3 regions of the Paenibacillus sp. Lou8.1 genome follow, and region 1 is predicted to be linked to each of the others. Evidence: riboswitches for the same ligand, from Rfam matches in the RefSeq annotation. Region 1 holds a riboswitch; each other region holds the start of a gene.

Evidence for each region. A riboswitch is a leader RNA that binds a small molecule or an ion and turns the genes downstream of it on or off. The one in region 1 is predicted to bind glycine.
Region 2: another riboswitch for glycine. It lies ahead of gcvT (glycine cleavage system aminomethyltransferase GcvT); the one in region 1 lies ahead of NLX78_RS09525 (alanine/glycine:cation symporter family protein).
Region 3: another riboswitch for glycine. It lies ahead of sdaAB (L-serine ammonia-lyase, iron-sulfur-dependent subunit beta); the one in region 1 lies ahead of NLX78_RS09525 (alanine/glycine:cation symporter family protein).

What each region holds. Positions count from the first base shown of each region.
Region 1 covers NZ_JANAVN010000005.1:283,906-291,001, reverse strand. Annotated here, with positions in the region: gene NLX78_RS09530 (iron-containing alcohol dehydrogenase) at 98-1,270, shown strand; gene NLX78_RS09525 (alanine/glycine:cation symporter family protein) at 1,328-2,746, opposite strand; glycine riboswitch at 2,907-3,001, opposite strand; glycine riboswitch at 3,020-3,096, opposite strand; partial or broken gene NLX78_RS09520 (glycoside hydrolase family 1 protein) at 3,265-4,458, opposite strand; gene NLX78_RS09515 (LacI family DNA-binding transcriptional regulator) at 4,589-5,560, shown strand; gene licT (BglG family transcription antiterminator LicT) at 5,794-6,636, shown strand; gene NLX78_RS09505 (beta-glucoside-specific PTS transporter subunit IIABC) at 6,871-7,096, shown strand, end outside.
Region 2 covers NZ_JANAVN010000011.1:86,561-93,656, reverse strand. Annotated here, with positions in the region: gene NLX78_RS16840 (BglG family transcription antiterminator) at 1-1,573, opposite strand, end outside; gene NLX78_RS16835 (PTS mannitol transporter subunit IIBC) at 1,655-3,133, opposite strand; gene gcvH (glycine cleavage system protein GcvH) at 3,512-3,910, opposite strand; glycine riboswitch at 4,305-4,403, shown strand; gene gcvT (glycine cleavage system aminomethyltransferase GcvT) at 4,580-5,680, shown strand; gene gcvPA (aminomethyl-transferring glycine dehydrogenase subunit GcvPA) at 5,805-7,096, shown strand, end outside.
Region 3 covers NZ_JANAVN010000009.1:11,440-18,535, reverse strand. Annotated here, with positions in the region: gene NLX78_RS14005 (ABC transporter ATP-binding protein) at 1-803, opposite strand, end outside; gene NLX78_RS14000 (DUF6359 domain-containing protein) at 1,129-2,727, opposite strand; glycine riboswitch at 2,943-3,058, shown strand; gene sdaAB (L-serine ammonia-lyase, iron-sulfur-dependent subunit beta) at 3,270-3,959, shown strand; gene sdaAA (L-serine ammonia-lyase, iron-sulfur-dependent, subunit alpha) at 3,949-4,848, shown strand; gene NLX78_RS13985 (Ig-like domain-containing protein) at 4,920-7,096, opposite strand, start outside.

The sequences.
Region 1 (7,096 bases):
CAAATAGCTTACATGATGAAGTTAGGTATCCAACAGGCAATCAGGTTAAGCGATTTACGATTTGAACATGAACTATGAACTGAGGGGAACTTTCCAGATGAACAAATTCACATATTATAACCCCACCAAATTAATATTTGGAGACAATCAAATTGAAGAACTGCAGCAGGAGCTGCTGAATTACGGCAAAAATATTTTACTGATATACGGAGGCGGAAGTGTCAAGCGAAATGGTCTGTATGACCAGGTATTAAACGCGTTAGAGCCGCTACATCTTAACATTCATGAATTGTCCGGCGTAGAGCCGAATCCGCGCTTGTCCACCGTTAAGAAGGGCATCGACATTTGCCGAAATGAAAACATCGACTTCTTACTTGCAGTAGGCGGCGGAAGCGTTATTGATTGCACCAAAGCCATCGCAGCAGGGGCTAAATATGACGGCGATGTGTGGGATATTATCAACAAAAAGCACATGCCGACCGAGGCTCTACCATTCGGCACCATCCTCACACTCGCCGCCACCGGTTCAGAAATGAATCCGGATTCTGTCATCACCAACTGGGAAACGAACGAAAAATACGTATGGGGCAGTGCGGTGACGCATCCGAAATTCTCCATTCTGGACCCTAAAAATACCTTTTCTGTGCCACGTGATCAGACGGTATATGGCATGGTGGATATGATGAGCCATGTGTTTGAACAGTATTTTCACAATGTTAAAAATACACCGTTGCAAGATCGTATGTGCTTTTCCGTGCTGCAAACCGTGATCGAAACTGCACCTAAACTGCTAGAGGATTTGCACAACTACGAGCATCGTGAAACGATTTTATATGCCGGAACGATTGCTCTTAACGGAACACTGCAAATGGGCTACTTCGGGGACTGGGCTTCGCATACGATTGAACATGCATTATCCGCTGTATATGATATTCCTCATGCTGGCGGTCTGGCAATTCTGTTTCCCAACTGGATGAGACATACAGTGGATCAGGATGCTGCACGCATGAAGCGGCTGATGCTCAGCATGTTTGACTTAGACACCGTAGGTAAAACAGATAGAGAAATCGCCTTGGAAGGTATTGACCGTCTTAGTGCATTCTGGACAAGTCTCGGTGCCCCTTCTACGCTGGCCGATTACAATATTAATGATGAGCAATTGGAAAAAATCGCGGACATTGCAGCCCGTGAAATGGAGTACGGAGGATTTGGTAATTATAAAAAGCTGAATCAAGAAGATATTTTAGCTATTTTGCGTGCATCGTTGTAACATTCAAAAGGGAGTGTCCTCAAGCCTGTGATGGCTGAGGGCACTCCCTTTTGGAATTTATGAATTAACCGTTTGTCCCTTTTCTTCTACTTGAATAGCAGCCCCTACATTGGCACCTGCAAGAATGCCCTTTTTCTTATTAGGATACAGAGAATCCATATAGGTTCGGGTTTCTGCAACTACGATTCCCGATAAGCCAAGCAGTGCAATCAGATTCGGGAAAGCCATCATTGCGTTAAAGATATCTGCCAGCAGCCAAATGGCTTCCAACTTGATGAACGCACCTCCTGCCACAAGTGCGATGAACAAATAACGGTATGGTTTAATCCATTTGACACCCAGTAAATATTCAACACAACGTTCCCCGTAGTAATTCCAGCCCAGTATCGTTGTGAATGCAAATAAAATAAGGCTAATCGTCACGAGTTCTGCACCAGCCGGAAAGGCACTGGAAAACGCATGCTGGGTCATCAGACCTCCATCGTCATTTCCACTCCATATTCCCGTAACCAGCAACGTAAATCCCGTCAGATTACAAATAATCATCGTATCGATAAATACGCCTGTCATGGATATCAGCCCTTGTTCTGCAGGCCATTTCGTCTTAGCAGCTGCTGCTGCAATTGGCGCACTTCCCAAACCGGCTTCATTAGCAAAAATACCTCTGGCAACTCCGCTTCGCATCGCCAACATAATCGTTGCTCCGGCAAATCCACCCGTTGCAGATGTGGTCGAGAAGGCCCCTTGTAATACTAAAGCAATCGCATGAGGAAGCTCTCCTGCAAACTTAATGAGTACAATTAAGCAAACTACGATATAGAGCCCCGACATGAATGGAACAATCTTTGTGGATACCTTGGCAATACTTTTGAGTCCTCCAATCGTAACAACAGCCGTTAACACGGAAATAATGATCGCTGTAACTACCGTTGGCACTCCAAAGCTACTTTCCGTCGAAGAAACGATAGCCTTTACTTGCGGAAAAGTACCGATTCCAAATAGGGCTACAAGAACACCAGAAAAGGCAAACAACATCGCCAGCGGCTTGAAACGGCGGCCAAGCCCGTTTTCAATATAATACATCGGGCCACCCGAAAATTGTCCGTTCCGGTCTTTAACACGGTATTTAACGGATAATAATCCTTCCGCATATTTGGTTGCCATCCCGAAAAAAGCTGCAACCAGCATCCAGAATAATGAACCGGGCCCACCCAGTTTGATCGCTGTTGCCACGCCGACAATACTTCCTGTACCTACAGTAGCTGCCAGTGCCGTACTCAATGCTCCGAAGCTGCTTACATCTCCGCTACCTTCGTCCGGCGCTTTACCAATTAGCTTGAGCGCCAAAGGCAATCGAATAACCTGGAGCAGCTTCAAACGGATCGTTAGCCACAACCCAGTGCCCATTACAAGAATAAGAAGCGGCGCTCCCCATATCCAGCTGTCAATCGTTTCTAATACATGTACCAAATTCATTTCAACCCGCTCCTCCAGCATATTAGAAAACAAAAAAGAGTCAAATCAGCTGATTCGACTCCTGGAGAGGTTAAAGGCACGAAAAAATACAACCATCTTGTGCAGGTTTCTACCTCTAATAGCTCATAAAAAAGCCTAGGGGCATTCCCTGTCACAGGTTATTCGCGTCTCTGTCCTTTTGCCTGAGAGTTTAAGCAGATGTTTTCTGCGGTGCACCTTCGGCGCCCAATTAAGGGTCTCTCCAGAGTTCTGTCCGTTTACGGTCCCCGCTTGTTGCTGTAACCAGCCTAAGCACCTGAGAGTTTTGCCCCTTCGGTCGGAACTTTCGTTCCATCTCCCGCAAACATCAACCAGACATATGAAATTTTTATTTATTATACAGAAAACTTTCAGCTTATTACAAGTGAAAAGTTTGTGAAGCCCTCTGAAATATTATTATTGTGTCTATCAAAAAAGCAGATACAGCAAATTTCATCCTTAGGATGTCCTCTGCTATACCCGCCCGAGATGATATGGAATTACAATTCTTCACCATTGGTTGCTATCACATTTTTATACCAGTTAAATGAGTCCTTTTTGGAGCGTTTGAGCGTTCCGTTACCGTCATCATCCAGATCAACGTAAATAAATCCGTAGCGCTTGGACATTTCGGAAGTAGACATGCTCACAAGGTCGATAGGACCCCAGCTGGTGTAACCAATCAGATCAACACCGTCGGCAATCGCTTCCTTCATTTGGACAATATGCTGACGCAAGTAATCAATGCGATACGTGTCATGCACAGAGCCGTCTTCTTCCACCTTATCATACGCACCCAAACCATTTTCCACGATGAACAGCGGCTTTTGATAGCGGTCATATAACGTGTTCAGCGTAACACGCAGGCCGATCGGATCGATCTGCCAGCCCCAGTCGGAGGACTGTAAATATGGATTTTTCACGCCACCAATCAGGTTTCCTGCTGCTTTCTCACCTTCTGGACCTGCAGATACGGTCAAGGTCATATAGTAGCTGAATGAGATAAAATCAACCGTGTTATTTTTCAATATTTCGGCATCGCCTGGTTCTGTGTGTATTACAACATTATTTTCTTCAAAATAACGATTCATGTAGTTAGAATATTCCCCACGGGCATGCACATCCGTAAAGAACAGGTTCATCTGATTTTCATGCTGGGCTTTCAGTATATCCTCTGGGTTACACGTATGTGGATAGCTTTCAATACGTGCCAGCATACAGCCGATCTGAGCGCCCGGGATGATCTCATGTCCCCGTTTGGTCGCCAGTGCACTAGCTACAAATTGATGATGCAATGCTTGATATATCGCTTGTTGTTTGTTTTCTACACGGTCAATAACCACACCGCCACCGGTGAACGGACTCATGGTCATTACATTGATTTCATTAAAGGTCAGCCAGTATTTTACTTTATCCTTATAGCGTATAAACACCGTTTCGGCATAATTTACGTAGTGCTGTATGACTTCACGTCCCAGCCAGCCATTATACTTCTGCGTCAGACCTAGCGGTGTTTCATAATGTGACAATGTTACCAGTGGCTCAATATTATACTTGCGCAGCTCATCAAATACATTGTCGTAGAATTGCAATCCTGCTTCATTCGGCTCGGCATCATAGCCATTCGGGAAAATCCGCGACCAGTGGTTGGACATACGGAATACTTTGAAGCCCATTTCAGCGAACAATGCAACCTAACGATAACCGTTCTCCTTTGAAATGCATTGATAGATACTTTAAAATAGACGTAATGCCTTCATAAGCATCCTAATCGTTGTAACGCGTTTCATGTCAAGTATTTTTTCTTATGTGAGGAGAAGCACCATGTCGAATCTTGATCAAATTGCAAAACTGGCGGGCTTTTCCAAAGCTACGGTATCCAGAGTATTAAATCAGTCCCCCCACGTTAGTCACGAAACAAGAGCTAAGATTTTGAAAATCATGCAGGAATTAGATTATGTTCCTAATCGGAATGCCATTTCTCTATCCAAGGGTCAGACGCTTCAGATCGGTATCATTACTTCAACTATTAATGAAATTGTTCTCGCTTTTCTGGACAGCTTTGTGGAAGTAGCGGGCCAATATGAATTTCAAACCATTATTTATACTTCGGGAGAAGACAAAAAGAAAGAGCTTCAAGCCTTTGAGGATTTAAAAAGAAAAAGAGTCGATGCGCTGGTCATCATTTCCTGCGTGAATGACACTGATTTTTTGAGCACCTATTGCAAATATGGCCCGATCGTGTCGTGGCAACGAATGGAGCATACCGATATTCGCTCCGTCGCTATGGATCAGTATGAAGGATATATGTTAGCGCTCAAACATTTGATACAAAAAGGCTATACTCGTATAGCCAATGCTTTTGGCCGTCCGAGCAGTATTAATACCCATAGTAGACAACGAGCCTACGAACAGATCATGAGTGAGCACAATCTGCCAGTGTTGCAACACTGGAATCACTCTTCTATTTATAATATCCGTGATGGCGAACAGGTCGTACGGGATTTGTTACAGCATCCGGACGAATTTCCAGAGGCTATTTTATGTGCTAACGATTATGTAGCAGTGGGCATTCTCTGCGAAGCACGCAGACAAAAACTGAACGTACCGGAAGATCTGGCAATTGTTGGATTCGATAACACGGAGCTGGCGCATACGCTGGGGATTACAACGATTCAAAATCCTATCATGGCTCAAGCACAAAATGCCTTTTTCATGCTTTCCCCTCAGCTGATTGGACGCCAAATGAAGCTTCATTCGCTAGAGTACAGCCTCATTGAACGTACGACTACATAAGGTAACGATGTACTTGCAAATTAGGCAAAAGGGCCTTGATAAGAAATATTTTTTGTCGAAACAGAATAAAATATGTTGAAATCGCTTTTTTTTGTGCTACAATAGCACTATATCGAAGGATTGTGACCGGTGATGCGGGCAATGCCTGAGTTCAATTGAGTGCTATTGCTAACAATAGTATTGAATTGTGCTTAGGCATTTTTTATTGGTAAAGGATGGGAGGGGGAACTTCAATGATTATTGAGAAGGTGCTCAATAACAACGTCCTATTGACTAAAAACGATAAAGGCAAAGAGGTCATCGTGATGGGAAGAGGTATTTCCTTCAAAAAGGTGGCTGGCGATCAAGTCGATGATGATAAAATAGATAAGATTTTCATGTTAAATGAAAACGAGTTCACGGCCAAACTAACCGAGTTGCTGAACGATATTCCTGTATCTCATCTGGAGGTCGTGAATGAAATTGTAAAGCATGCAACGGAAGTATTGGATACGGAGTTAAGCGATAATATTTATTTAACGTTGACCGACCATATTCATTTTGCCATACAACGGCAAGAAAAAGGACTGGCACTCCAAAACGCGATGCTGTATGAAATTAAACGCTTTTACAAAAAAGAATTTGCAGTTGGGCTGGATGCTCTCCAAAAAATTGAAAATACGCTCGGAGTAAAATTAGGCGAAGATGAAGCGGGATTTATTGCATTGCATGTGGTGAATGCACGGATCGACGGTAACGAAATGAAATCCACACTGAAAATGACCGAGATTGTTCAACATATCTTGAACATTATTACGTATCATTACGGAATTGTGCTGGATGAGTCTTCTTTTAGCTACTCGAGATTTTTGACACATTTGCAATATTTTGCGATGCGAGTGATTCGCAAAGAAGTCATTCACAGTGGTGAAGAATTTTTGTATAACCAGGTAAAGCAGACGTATACCGAAGCTTTTGCTTGTGCCCAAAAGATCAATGAATATCTGGAAAAAACATACGATCAATATTTAAGCAAGGATGAATACGTATATCTAACTATCCATATTCATCGCGTAACTGAACGTAATAACATATAAGACTAACAACTTCATACCTTCATCGTTCATGGATTGTGACTGGTAAGGCAGGCAAAACCTAAACTGATGGTGAAATCGACGTTCCTCTATAGGAGAGAGTGCGTAGTTTTCACCACGAGTTTAGGTTTTTCTTGTTTACAAGTTTAAAAAAAGATGCACGCCGGCGTATCTTAGCAACAGCTGTAAACAGTAAATCCTATCAGTAGCAAGAATAACCCATAAGGAGTTCTGAACATGAGTGATAAAGAACTATCTAAAAAAATAGTGACCCTCGTTGGTGGCGAAGAAAATGTCAATTCGGTATTCCATTGCGCTACACGCTTGAGATTTAAATTAAATGATCGTACAAAAGCAGACAAAGCCGCACTGGAAGCAACCCCTGGTGTCATTACAGTAGTGGAAAGCAGCGGCCAGTTTCAAGTGGTTATCGGCAACAATGTAGGTCAAGTGTTTGAGCATA
Region 2 (7,096 bases), on a different contig from region 1:
GCAGACCGGTAAGCCACTCCATATCCTGGCCAGGCTGAACGGCCTGTTCCTGCTGATGATCATTGAGATGATGGAGTGTAATATGCTGGATGAAATGACGTAGACGGTCACTCTCCTCCTGCGTTAGCAGCGGACTGATCTTAAGATACCGATCTGGTTCAAGCGGTAGCTCTACTGTCGAAATGATCAGATCATAATCCTCCTTGGGAATCCGCGCCGCCTCGTACCATGAAGCCCTATCCACAATTTTGATCTGTGGGAGCTCTTTGGCGAGCCTTGTTGCCAGAAGTCTGGATGATCCAATGCCGCTCGTGCAGACTACAATGGCCCTCACCTCCCGACGCAATTGTCGCAGCCGCTCCAGCGAAGCGCCGAAATGCATGACGAGAAATCCAATCTCTTCATCAGGCACTTTCATTCCTGTCATGCTCGCCGCAGCCTTTTTCACTGAGTCAAATAAGCTGCTGTAATCCTTGCGGATTTGCTGAAGGAGAGGGTTACGAATCGACCTGCCTTCCTTCAAACGTTTGAATACCGGAGCCATATGGGCAATCAGTCCTTCACGCAGAACACGGTCCTCTTTCAATGGCGTGCCTGTCTCTTCCTCCACACGACGAATCAACTCATGAACCGACTCCAACAGTACGAGATCATCCAACGGCAGTAATCGGGTAGAGTGATCCTCGGCATCACGAAATAGCAGCCTGAGATAAGATCGTTCCGGCTCTGGAAATTCAATATCCAGCGCCTCTGACAACTCCGTGCATATGCGTTCCACCATAGCTGTGCGAAGCATGATATTTTCATCCGAATCTGTTTTTAAATACGAGAGAAGAGGATCTATAACATACCCGAGTCGCAGACGTACCAGCGAAACGCAAATTTGAATCAGCAGCTCCATGTATTTGCTTTCCACCATGTTTTCCAACCATTTTTCATGGGGCTGCCAGAGGGCCTTTTCCACGATTAGCAGGTTATCTCTGCCAATCATCTCCAGCAACTTGTCGGCAACACGGGTTACAGGACGAAGTTCTTCCCGGGCTGAAAACAGATCGGATTCATCCAGATATTCGAGAGCCAGCTCGGAAATCGCCCGTCTTTTGTCTGCCTCCCGCCCTGTAATCTCGACCCCGTACCCCCGTCTGCGCACAAGCATGAGTCCACGTTTCCCAATCCAGCTCTGCAATTCGTCTAGATCATGACTGACCGTAGTTACCGTGACTTTCAGATCTGAAGCCAGCGCCAACAGCTTGATCGGCTCCCGTGTATCCAGCAGCATGCAGAGTACCACGATCTTTCTCTCCTCAGCCGAATATTCGTCTGACTTCGTATGCAGCAATTGTTTTCGCAGGCATACAAGCTGAGCTGGATCAGCATCTATACAGATACCGATCCCTGACTTTTTCTCCAGCTTCACCTCATGAGCTGCCAGCCAATGCTCGACTGCACCCAGTTCCCGATGAACCGTCCTTGTGCTGACATTGATCTTCGTAGCAATTTCCCCGGCTGTAACCTCTTTGGACTGCTCCAGAAGATATTCCACGATGTCACGTTGTCGTTTCGTAATATTCATAAGCGCATACCGTTCCTTCCCAAGCTCATCCCTCCAGCAGGAGACGTACATTGCATACAGTCCGCCTGACTTCGATGGGGATTAAGAATCGGATTTCAGACGTTCAACCAGCGCTTCGTATTCAGGGCTCTTCAGAAAATTGTCAATGGAAATGTGCTCAGCTTTCGGAGCTACTGTTTTAGCCCGATCTGTCAACGTTTTTTGCGTAATGACAATATCCGCATCCTGTGGAATTTCACTGATTGCCGTATTCGTAACTGTTACGCCCACACCCGCCTGCTTCATTTTTTTGCGTAAAATCGAGGCACCCATAGCGCTTGAACCCATACCTGCATCACAGGAAAAGACGATTTTGTTCACTTCGGATTTATCCTTGAGCGTTCGATCTGCAGCAATTTCTGCAGCACGATCAGATTCGTGGTTATCTTCCATTACAGTGGCGTTAGCACTTGCACTCTTGCTTTGATTTTTCATATCTTTCAGGCGGGATGCAGCTTCCTCCAGCCCCTCTTCTTGTTGCTTACCAGTCTTGAGTAACACTGCGGCAACAGCAAAAGATACAACCGCAGCAGCGATCACCCCGCTTAGCATTGGCAAATATCCGCCTTTTGGCGTCATTAGAAAATAGGCGATGATGCTGCCCGGCGAAGGAGCAGCAACCAGTCCGGCACCTGTCAACATGAAACAGAAGGTTCCCACAACGCCCCCAGCTATAGCAGCAAGAATCAAAATCGGCTTCATCAAAATATAAGGGAAATAAATTTCATGAATCCCGCCGAAAAAATGAATGATGACTGCCCCAGGAGCCGACGACTTCGCAGAGCCTTTACCGAACAGGCAGTAGGCCAGCAAAATACCGAGCCCCGGCCCAGGGTTGGATTCCAGCATGAACAGTACGGATTTCCCTGTTCTTGCAGCTTCCTCCAACGCAATCGGGCTTAATACTCCGTGATTCAGCGCGTTGTTTAAAAATAATACTTTTCCGGGCTCAATAATGAGGTTGACAAGCGGCAGTAGCCCTGCGTTCACGAGGAACTGTACCCCTGCCGACAATACTTGACTGATCATTTGTACAACCGGGCCGATCGCCACATGGGCAAGCAGTGCTAGAATGGCACCGATAATCCCGGCCGAAAAATTATTGACCAGCATTTCAAAGCCTGATCTGACTTTGCCTTCAATGGCCTTGTCGAACTTCTTCAATATCCACGCAGCCAGCGGACCAGCGACCATCGCGCCCAGGAACATCGGGATATCGGCTCCCACTATGACACCCATCGTCATAATGGCACCAATCACACCTCCACGTTGTCCGTGAATCATCGTGCCTCCCGTGTAACCAATCAGCAGCGGCAGCAAATAATTTTTCATCGGATCAACCAGTTGTGCAAAACCTTCGTTCGGGAACCACCCGGTCGGAATAAAGAGTGCCGTAATCAATCCCCACGCGATAAAGGCTCCCATGTTGGGCATAACCATACCGCTGAGAAAACGGCCAAAACGCTGTACGGCGACACGAGTGCCTCCTTTTGAACTTGGCTTTGCGTCCAATGTACTCATATTCAAATCCTCCTTGTAGGTAAGCATCACTACCTTTTCTTAAAATTCATACTAAATGACAGCGCTATCTTCATCAACGAAATGAAAACGTACTTTCGTCATGAACGTTGATGACAACATTTAAATTTAAATTATCCGAGAAGGTATTATACCTGCATAATTCTTCTTAATATGACCTGTAGCTATAGAAATTAGTCGAAAAACCGTACTGGATTATGTATGATTCTTACTATAGGGACAACCCTCTACATCAGAATAAAACACGTAATTACGTCTGAAAAAAGACAAAAAAATAGCCGCTATGTCAAATCATAGCGACTGTTGTATACAAAAATCGAGCAGACAAATAACACTCTTATTCCATACTACATTGCTCCATTACTGCTCATCGGAAATCAACTGCTCGTATTGATCCGCAGACAGTAGCTTGCCCAATGCTTCCTCCACATCTTTACCCATCTCTACTTCGATCATCCAACCTTTTTCATAGGGAGATTCATTCACTAGCTCAGGCGTACTTTCCAGCGCTTCATTCACTTTTAATACGGTTCCCGTCACCGGAGCAAAAAGGTCGGATACCGTCTTCACCGATTCAATCGTACCGATCTCCGCTCCCTGCTCAATCGTTACTCCCACCTCAGGTAATTCTACAAAAACAATATCACCCAGTTGATGCTGTGCAAAGTCTGTAATACCAATCCGCAACGTTCCATTCTCTGTGCGCTGAACCCACTCATGTTCGTCTGTATACCAAAGTTGCTGCTTTACTTCACCCATCCTGTTCCCCTCACTTCCATATGAATAAAATCGCTTTTGCTCACCTGTATTAGACAGGTTAAGATTATGACAACAGGAACACTCATGTCAATAATACTAACAAAAATACTTCATATGACCTCATATGGCGTACTATATAAAAATATGATAACTTATAACAAACGCTTACATATCCTTATTTATATATTAAATGTTTTTTCTATTGTTTTTGATGACATTTTTATTGACATTTTGAATGAATTTGCGTATTAATGGGTTATAGCAAATGCTTTGGAAAACACCCCGACAACTGCAAACGCGGATGAACGCGGAGGGAGAGACTGCCAAAAAGATTCGCATAGCTGTTGCCGCTTATGAGACATAAGTGCACGCGAATCGGATCAAGTTGTTATCTGCAAAGCCAGGTAATATACTGTTGATCCCGAAGGTAGCGCCGAAGGAGTAAGCCTGCATTGCAGGTGAATCTCTCAGGCAAAAGGACCTCTGCCGGACGCATCTCTGGAGAGCATTCGCTATTGGAGCGGATCACCCAAGGGGAAACCCGGTACATACCGGGGTAACTTTCTGGTATCAAGGACAGAGCTGAAAAAAGAGTGTAGACTGCCGTCTATACGTTTTTTTCGGCCTGTCTTTTTTGTTTAGCCGATCACACCGGATAGGAGTGGAAAAATGACTAATTTGCGAAAAACACCGCTATATTCGTCCTACGGGACGCAGTCTGGGGTTCGTTGTATTGACTTTGGCGGCTGGGAGCTCCCCGTTCAGTTTAGCGGCATTCAAAAGGAGCATGAGGCCGTCCGGCAACGTGCGGGTTTATTCGATGTATCGCATATGGGCGAATTTTTGGTTGAAGGCAAAGAGGCCGAAGCTTTTCTGCAAAGGGTGACCACGAATGATGTCAGCCAGTTGGAACCAGGTCAGGCACAATATTCACTCCTGTGTTACCCCGATGGAGGGGTAGTAGACGACCTGCTTGTTTACTGCAAAGGACCGGAGCGCTACATGCTCGTTGTGAACGCCTCTAACATCGATAAGGATTGGGATTGGCTAATTCGCCATATGCCTGCATCCGTTCACATGGAGAATGTGTCTGATGCGATAGCATTGCTGGCGTTGCAAGGACCGGAAGCAGCACGTATTGCCGCAGCCGTGGCAGATACGGACATTACGAATCTGGCATCTTTTCGCTTCCATGAGAATGTGCCATTGTTCGGAGCAAAAGCACTCGTCTCACGAACCGGATATACGGGTGAAGACGGTTTTGAATTTTACGTACCTGCCGCGGAAGCACCAGCCGTATGGGAGGGTTTGCTTCGTTCCGGTGAGTCGTATGGGCTGATTCCCGCTGGACTTGGTGCTCGGGATACCCTACGCTTTGAGGCACGGTTGCCGCTGTACGGACAGGAGTTATCTGCCACGATTTCACCGCTCGAAGCCGGTCTAGGTTTCTTCGTCAAGCTGAATAAAGGAGATTTTATCGGTAGAGAAGCACTGCAACGTCAGAAAGATCAAGGGATTCCTCGCAAATTGATCGGGCTGGAAATGATGGATCGCGGTATCCCTCGCGCCCATTACCCGGTATTCGCAGAAGGACAACACATCGGTGAGGTCACAACGGGGACTCAGTCGCCCACCTTGAAGCGTAATCTCGGCCTCGCCTTGGTAGACAGTCGTTTTAGCACCCTCTCCACACCGCTGGAGGTTGAGATTCGTGGCAAACGCCTGCGTGCCGAGGTGGTGGCAGCACCCTTTTATAAACGCCCGCGCTGATCTTAAACTCTCTTCATTTCAATAAAGCAAACATGTCAGATATGAACTTCTGGGTTTTCATCTCACACTTTTTTATTAGCTAATTTACGATTTAAATTTTGCTTTTCGAAAGGAGCCAGAACCTATGAAGCAGCATCGCTATCTCCCTATGACTGAACAGGATCAAATCGAAATGCTGCGTGTGGTCGGCGTTTCATCCATTGATGATTTATTCAGTGACATTCCTGAGGCCATTCGATATCAAGGGGAACTCCCTCTTTCTTCTCGGCTCGACGAGAGAGCCTTGACCCGACATTTGGCCGAGCTGGCCGGACACAACGCCAATACAGACACACATGCCAGCTTTCTTGGCGCAGGAATCTATGATCATCATATTCCGTCCGTCATCCAGCACATCACTTCACGCTCGGAATTCTACACAGCCTACACCCCCTATCAGCCGGAAGTAAGCCAAGGCGAGCTACAAGCCATTTTCGAATTTCAGTCGTATATTTGCGAATTGACGGGCATGGCTGTAGCTAATGCCAGCATGTACGACGGAGCGACTGCACTGGCGGAAGCGGGCTCACTGTCCGCCGCAGCTACCCGCCGTAAACAGCTTATCGTATCAAGGTCCGTCCATCCGGAGGCACGTCAGGTATTGGCAGCCTATGCACGCGGATTGGATTTGGACATCGTGGAGATTGGCTGTTCGGACGGGGTAACGGATGCTAATGCGTTAGCGGCGGCCGTATCAGAACAGACCGCGGCTGTTTTAGTCCAAAGCCCCAACTTTTTCGGAGCCGTGGAAAACCTGAAGCCGATGGCTGATCTCATCCATGCGCACAAAGGTCTTTTGGTCGTCAGCGCCAACCCACTGGCACTTGGCTTGCTGGAGACACCCGGCAAACAGGGCGCGGATATTGTGGTAGGAGATGCGCAGCCACTTGGCATCTCCTCTTCTCTCGGCGGTCCGACCTGTGGATACTTTGCCGTTTCTCAGGCACATATGCGCCGTATCCCCGGCCGTATTGTGGGTCAGACCACTGACCGTAACGGTAAACGCGGCTTCGTGCTGACCTTGCAAGCGCGGGAACAGCATATCCGCCGCGAAAAGGCCACGTCTAACATTTGCTCCAATCAAGCGTTGCTAGCTTTATCTGCATCTGTGTACTTGTCTGTCATGGGTAGACAGGGGATCAAGGAAGTAGCCGAGCTAAATTTGCATAAAAGCCGTTATGCTTTAGAGCAATTGCTGAGCTTGAAGGGCGTAACAGCCTCGTTTAACGCACCGACCTTTAACGAATTTGCCCTTAGACTGCCTGAGGGTACAGATATGAGCAAACTCCAGACTGAGTTGCTAGCTGCTGGATTTATCGCTGGCTACGATTTGGGCCGGGACTATGAGGAACTTGCTGGTCACATGTTGATTGCCGT
Region 3 (7,096 bases), on a different contig from region 1:
TCCCCCTTGGTATGCGATCCCGGCATAGAAGCAAGCAAAGAACGCGTATACGGATGCTGTGGATGCCTGAATAATTCAAAAACATCAGCGCTCTCCACGATTTCTCCGGCATACATGACCACCACGCGGTCGGCTACTTCTGCCACAACACCAAGATCGTGCGTAATCAGGATAATTCCGCTCTCAGTCTCCTGTTGAAGCTGTTTGAGCAAGTCGAGAATTTGCGATTGGATCGTTACATCGAGCGCAGTAGTTGGTTCATCTGCAATAATAAGAGAAGGTCGGCAAGCTATGGCAATCGCGATCATCACACGCTGCCGCATCCCTCCTGACAGTTCATGCGGATACTGATCATACACACGCACAGGATTCGGTATATCTACACTTTCCAGCAGCTCCAGCACACGTTCCCTTTTTTGCTTCGTAGATAGTGACGTATGATAATCAAGATTTTCCTCAATCTGCTTGCCAATGCTCATCAACGGGTTGAGTGCTGTCAGCGGGTCCTGAAAAATCATACCAATGCCCGCTCCGCGGATTTTATTCATTTGCCCTGAAGAAAGACGGTTCAGGTCCGTGCCTTTAAAAAGGACCTCTCCCTCTACACGTGTGCGTTCCATGTCATGCAGTTGCGGGATAGAAAGCGCCAGCGCGCTTTTGCCACAGCCAGATTCTCCGACTACAGCCAGCACTTCATTGGGGTTGACCGTCAGATCCAAATGGTCGACTGCGGGGTGATATTGATCCTTGATGCGAAAAGAGACGGATAATCCTTTAATTTCCAACACGGGTTCGGTATTCAATGCGCGCTTCCTCCATTCTCCATGGTCTTGTCCCGCTTATTCTCACCATGTTTGATGTTTAAAACCTCTCATGAACATTACATACCGTTTTTGTCGGAATAATTTGAATACATCCTATCACCAGTATATGGATATATCAATTAAGATTATGCTATCAACATCATTTAAAAAATCAATGATCCAGCAGTAGCGCGGCCTTTCTGGCACAAAATGTAATGAAATAACCAACCACAGGTTAATTTTCATCACAAAAAAAGTCGTTTGATCCCTCTACAGGGATCAAACGACTAACTAATGCCAGCTCACATTGAGCTTCTGGCGATAATTATGAAGCCGCTCCATAGGAGCCAGACTTGAACGTTCTAGGATCATACCATTTGTAGCCTGCTGCCGGCGCAGACCAAGGCTCAGCCTGTGGTTCGGTAGAAGCCGCAGGCTCCTCGAATGGCAGAAGCTTCGTTGGTTGATCCAGAGTCAAACCTGCCACATCAGACAATTTCGTGTAGTCCTGCTTCCATGCAAGCCATTGGACCGTTTGTACCAGGAAGGTGGAATCATCCACTTCCTCGAAACCATCATATGTCTTCTTCGACTGTCCGTTTTCCTCACGCACATATTTCGGTGTAGCATCTTCTACAGGGGAAGAATCACCGATGAACGCTGCCTTGCCTTGACCTACCTTGGAGATAGCGGCATAAGGCCCTTCTGCACGGCCCCCACCGTTATAAACTCCCTGGTCTACAGCATTCCCCCATTTGTTCGTGCCTGAAGGGATATAAGCAATGCCTTTAGCCTTGGTAGGATCAATAATAGCCAGCGTAGATCCTGCATGCATTGCAATCGAGCGCACACCCTTGGTAATACCGAAAGATTGATCTGCGGCTACAATGTCAGTAGCATTCACGTCACCAAGCGCATTATAACGGAAACGAACACCAAAGTTGGTCGCCAGCCAATCGGAGCTTGTTAATCCTTGCATCGCCGGTGATGCTGCTTCTTCTGCAGTCATGCCTTTGGCCGGATTAGTATAGGCTCCACGACGGTAGCCATTCATAACTTCGGAGGAATCCCAACGGTTTTTGTTACGGTCCGCATTATAATGATCGGAGATGAAGAAGACGCTCCCCCCGTTATTCACGTATTGCAGCAGAGCAGCCTGCTCGGATGCCTTAAAGGCAACATTCGCTTCACCAATAATGAACACATCATATTGGCGCAGCTTGTCATATGTTATGGCCTGCTCTCCATAAGTAAAAGGAATGGGGCGATTCAATTGGTCTACCGTAAAGCCTACATTACGCAGTCCATTGGCAAAGTCGGAGAAGGCGCCTTCAATGACCCAATCTGCTGCACCAGCGGTCTGTGCGTGCGTATTATCGAACAGCACCTTTTTGCCTTTTCCATCCGGCAATGTAGTACCGGGTTGACCCGGGTTGCCAGGTTCGCCAGGTTCACCTGGTTCCCCCGGCTCGCTTCCGCTCACCAGTTCAACAGCGCTTGGGCTTTTCACTCCACCAAAATTATTGTAGGCGCCGAGTGTACCCGTCACACGAATTTTGCTGCCGATCAGCTCAGGATGGCCTGACAGCCCAAATTGCCCTCTGTACGCTGAAGTCAGCTGTACATCCAATAGATTAGACGTATTACGTTCATTTGCCTGATCAGCAATCAGTACGTTAAAATCATTCGCGAACGGAGAAGAAAAGTTAGCCGTTTTCGATCCGGTAGCATGTCCGACGATGTAGCCTTCCACCGTCACCGTACCTCCACTGCTTTGGCCTTGAAGTGCTTCGGCTACTGTCAATACTCCCTCTGCCTTGACCTGACCGAATGGAACGAAGATCCCGATCAGCAGTGATACGATTGCTGCTAGATGCAGCATCCCTTTTAAGCGTGAACCTGTGAACCGCAAGCCTTTTACCATACGTCAATATCCCTCCTATGTTTTCTATAAATGTACTTGTCCTTTATCAGATTAGCCGCCAATCTTCTAATTCCTTCCTGATTTCATCCATAATTATGTAAATTTTAATCTTTTTTATTGGAAACGCACCTGTTTATGTAAAAATTGAACCCTGTGATTGACACCGAGCACGGCATACATTACCCTAAGGAAGACATGTAGAACGGTATACGCGAATGAAGATGACGGGAGAGTCTGTCCAGGGAGCCTACACTCTGGCGGCACCGAAGGAGCAAGACGCCAGCACCCGGCTGGCGGATAATCTCTCAGGTCCATGTATCGTCATCTGACGCAACTCTGGAGAGAGCGCAAGCCACCCAAGGGGTAAGGCGGTAAGAACACCGCACGAAACTCTCAGGTAACGAGGACAGAGATAAGGGAAACTTCCTTATCCTGTCCTTTTTTGTGCTCACATTGCGCGTCAGCATTAGGAACCGTCATAAACGCGCAAAGACGCGGAAATACCATATAGTATGGTATTAGAACATACAGGGGGCCACACCATGCGTTTCAAAGATGTATTTTCCATTATCGGCCCGGCCATGACCGGACCTTCCAGTTCACACACCGCAGGCGCGGTGCGACTCGCACGCGTTGCCCGGCACTGGCTCGGAGCGCAGCCTGACCGTGCCCGCATGACATTATACGGCTCCTTTGCCGATACGTATAAAGGACACGGTACAGATCTGGCGCTCATCGCAGGACTGCTTAATTACGATACGGACGATCACCGGATTCCCGATGCCGAGCAATGGGCCGAACAAGCCGGGATGGCCGTGGAATTCGCCGTCAGCGGACTCCCCGCCCCTCATCCGAACACTGTCCGTTTCGAGCTGTGGAAGGGCGAGGATCAGCGCACACTGTTGGGCTCCTCCATCGGCGGCGGCAGCATCCATGTCCAGCAACTGAATGAATTCCGGGTCAATCTGACCGGGGAGCTGCCTACGCTGGTGCTTCTCCACTCGGATAAGCCCGGTACATTGGGCGCGATAACTTCAGCGCTGGGCGAGGCTCACATTAACATTGCCTATATGCACGTAGATCGCAAGGGCCGGGATGGTGAAGCACTCACCGCCATTGAAACGGACAGTTCTGCTCCAGCTGAACTAATTGCGGAACTGCGTTCTTTACCTCATATGTATGAAATTAAGATGATTAATTTGAAAAAAGGAGCTGAATCCGATGCGGTTTAGCCATCTGCATGAGATCAGCGCTTTATGCGCTGAAGAATCCACCACGATTGGCCGCTTGATGATTCAAGAGCAGGTACAAGAAACGAATACAACGGAGGAAGAAATCTTTCGCCAAATGTCTGATTATTATGAAGTCATGAAGGAAGCCGTTCATCGCGGTCAGACACAAGACACCGTATCCCGCAGTGGATTGACGGGCGGTGACGGCAAGCGCCTAGCCGAGTATCTGCGGGCAGGGGAAACCTGCTCCGGTGATGCCTCCGCGCTCGCCATGGCTTATGCCCTCTCCGTGTCGGAGGTTAATGCATCCATGGGTCGCATTGTCGCCACGCCTACCGCAGGCTCATGTGGGGTTATCCCTGGTGTATTCATCAGTGCGCAGGAACGGTTCGGCTGGGATGATGAGCATATGGTGAACGGCCTATTCGCCGCTGGAGCCATTGGCTACGTGATCGCCAACAACTCCTTCATTTCTGGCGCGGAGGGAGGCTGTCAGGCTGAGATTGGCTCAGCTATCGGGATGGCCGCTGGCGCTATGGTCGAGCTGCGCGGTGGTACGCCTGAACAGGCTGTTCACGCCGTGGGTCTCGCCCTTAAGAACACGCTCGGCCTGATTTGCGACCCCGTCGCCGGACTCGTGGAGATCCCGTGCATCGTGCGCAACGGGCTGGGAGCCGTGACTGCACTTGCCGCAGCAGATATGGCTTTGGCGGGTGTGCGCAGCGCTATTCCGTCTGACGAAGTCATTGACGTGATGCTTGAAGTCGGCAGTGCGATGCCGTCGAAGCACCGCGAGACCGCCAAAGGCGGGTTGGCCCAGACGCCGACTGGCAAGCGTTTGACCGAATCACTTACACGCAACACACCAACCAAGAAGGATAAGTCATAAATTATAAGCGGTAGCCTCCTTAAAATAAAAGAGCAAGCCTATCGTCCTTGGACGTATGCTTGCTCTCTTTTTTACTGAACGGTTACCTGTACCTTCGTCATTTTACCTGCATATTTCACAGTAATTACAGCTTTACCCTTGCCCTGTGCCTTAATGTTACCGTCTTTGACGGTCGCAACAATAATTCTGGACGAGGACCAGACAGCCGGTTTGGAGACATCCTTCTCCGACTCATCCTTATACGTGGCTGTAGCCGTAACCTTAGCCAGCTGTCCTGCCTTCAAATTCAATGCGACTTCGTCTGTTTGCAGGTATTTAAGCGTATCAACATCCACAGGTACGCTGATTACCTTCCCGCCAAATTTCGCCTGAATGTTAGCTTTACCGTAGCTAACCGCGGTAACCTGACCCTTTTTAACAGTGGCTACCTTATAATTAGACGTTTTCCATTCAGCTTGGGCCGTAACGTCCTTTTCTTTACCATCACTCGATTTAACCACAATCGCGATGGTTTTTTGATCTCCAGATTTGAGCGATAGCGCGATTGCATCCGCTTCAATCTTTTGCGCTACGTCCACTTCTACCGTAAACGTAATGTTTTGCTTGCCATATGAAGCAGTCACAGTTGCCTTACCGCTACCATTCGCTTTGATCAAACCTTCGCTAACCTCAACCACTTTTACATTGCTAGTTGTCCAGGTGGCGTCCTTAGTTACATCTGTTTTTGTACCGCCACTCTTAACTCCTGTTACTTTCAGTTGCTTCGTTTCCTGAGCACCAAGCGCAATTACACGCGAGTCTGTTTCCAGACGGTCTACAAGGCCTACTTGCACGTTAATCGTCAGTTTTTTGCCATTATAGGTCGCTGTAATAACCGCTTTACCAGCGGATTTACCCGTAATCGTTCCTTTGGACACAGAGGCAATATCTTCTGCGCTTGAAGTCCATTCTGCATCCTGTGTTACATCTTCTTTACGTCCATCCGCATAAGTAGCCGTCAAAGTTGCAGTATAGTCCTCATCAATATCAATCGTTGCCGTTTTGGAGGACAGAGACAGATCACCGGGTACATTTACGGATACCGTAGCTGTAACTGTTTTGCCACCATAAGAAGCGGTGATCGTAGCCTCACCTGTTTTATAACCCGTGACTTCTCCCGCACTGACAAAAGCGATGTCTTCATTGCTGGACTTCCACTCTGCCTTACTTGTGATATCTTCTTCCGTACCTGTTACATACGTTGCGGTCAGCTTGAGCTTTTTGGATTCCTTGGCATTCAGGCTCAGCTTGTCCTCACTCAAATCCAGATATCTGGAGGTTTCGACATCTGTCTTGATCGAAACGGTCTTATCTCCATACTTAGCGGTCACCGTAGCCGAACCCGCTCCAATCGCCATAATCGTTCCCTTATTCACAGTCGCAATTTTTTCATCGCTTGATGTCCAAGTAGCTTTATCTGTGATATCCGTTACCGTCCCATCCGGATAAACGGCAGAAACTTGTACTTTTTTAGATTCATCCAGACGGAGAAAAATATTGGATTCACTGGCTTTCAACTTATTCGTTTGATCGACATCCACCGAAATCGTAGCGGACATCGTGCCATATTTACCTGTAATTGTCGCCTTTCCCGCGCTATAGCCGGTAATGGTGCCTTTCAGTACATCCGCCACAGCTGCATTGCTGGAGCTCCACTCAGCGGACTCTGTCACGTCCTGTACCGATCCATCCGGGAACGTCGCTGAAAGCTTAACCTTCTCAGTATCCTTCAACAAAAGAGAAACCTCTGATGAACTAACATCGAGGCGTTTAACCTGCTCCACCTGCACAGCAATGGTTACGGTCTGTTGACCATATACGGCCTTAATATTAGCTGTACCTGCTCCCTGAGCGGTAACCAATCCGTTCACTACTGTGGCTACCTTTTGATTATCGGAGGTCCAAGTAGCATCACCCGAAACCTGAGCTGTTGTATTATCACTGTATGTCGCTGTCAAATCAACCTGTCCTGTACCGCTTGAACGCAAGTTCAGGCTTTGTACACTGGATGTCAGCGCCTTAACCTTTTTCGTTACATGTACCTGAACCGATTGTACCTTCTCTTTATAGGTCGCAACCACGGTGGCTTCCCCTTCAGCCTTGGCCGAAACTGTACCATTATACACAGTAGCAATAGCTGTATTATCACTTTTCCAATCCGTGCTTACGGTTACATTCGAGGTTGTCCCATCGCTAAAAACAGCAGTAG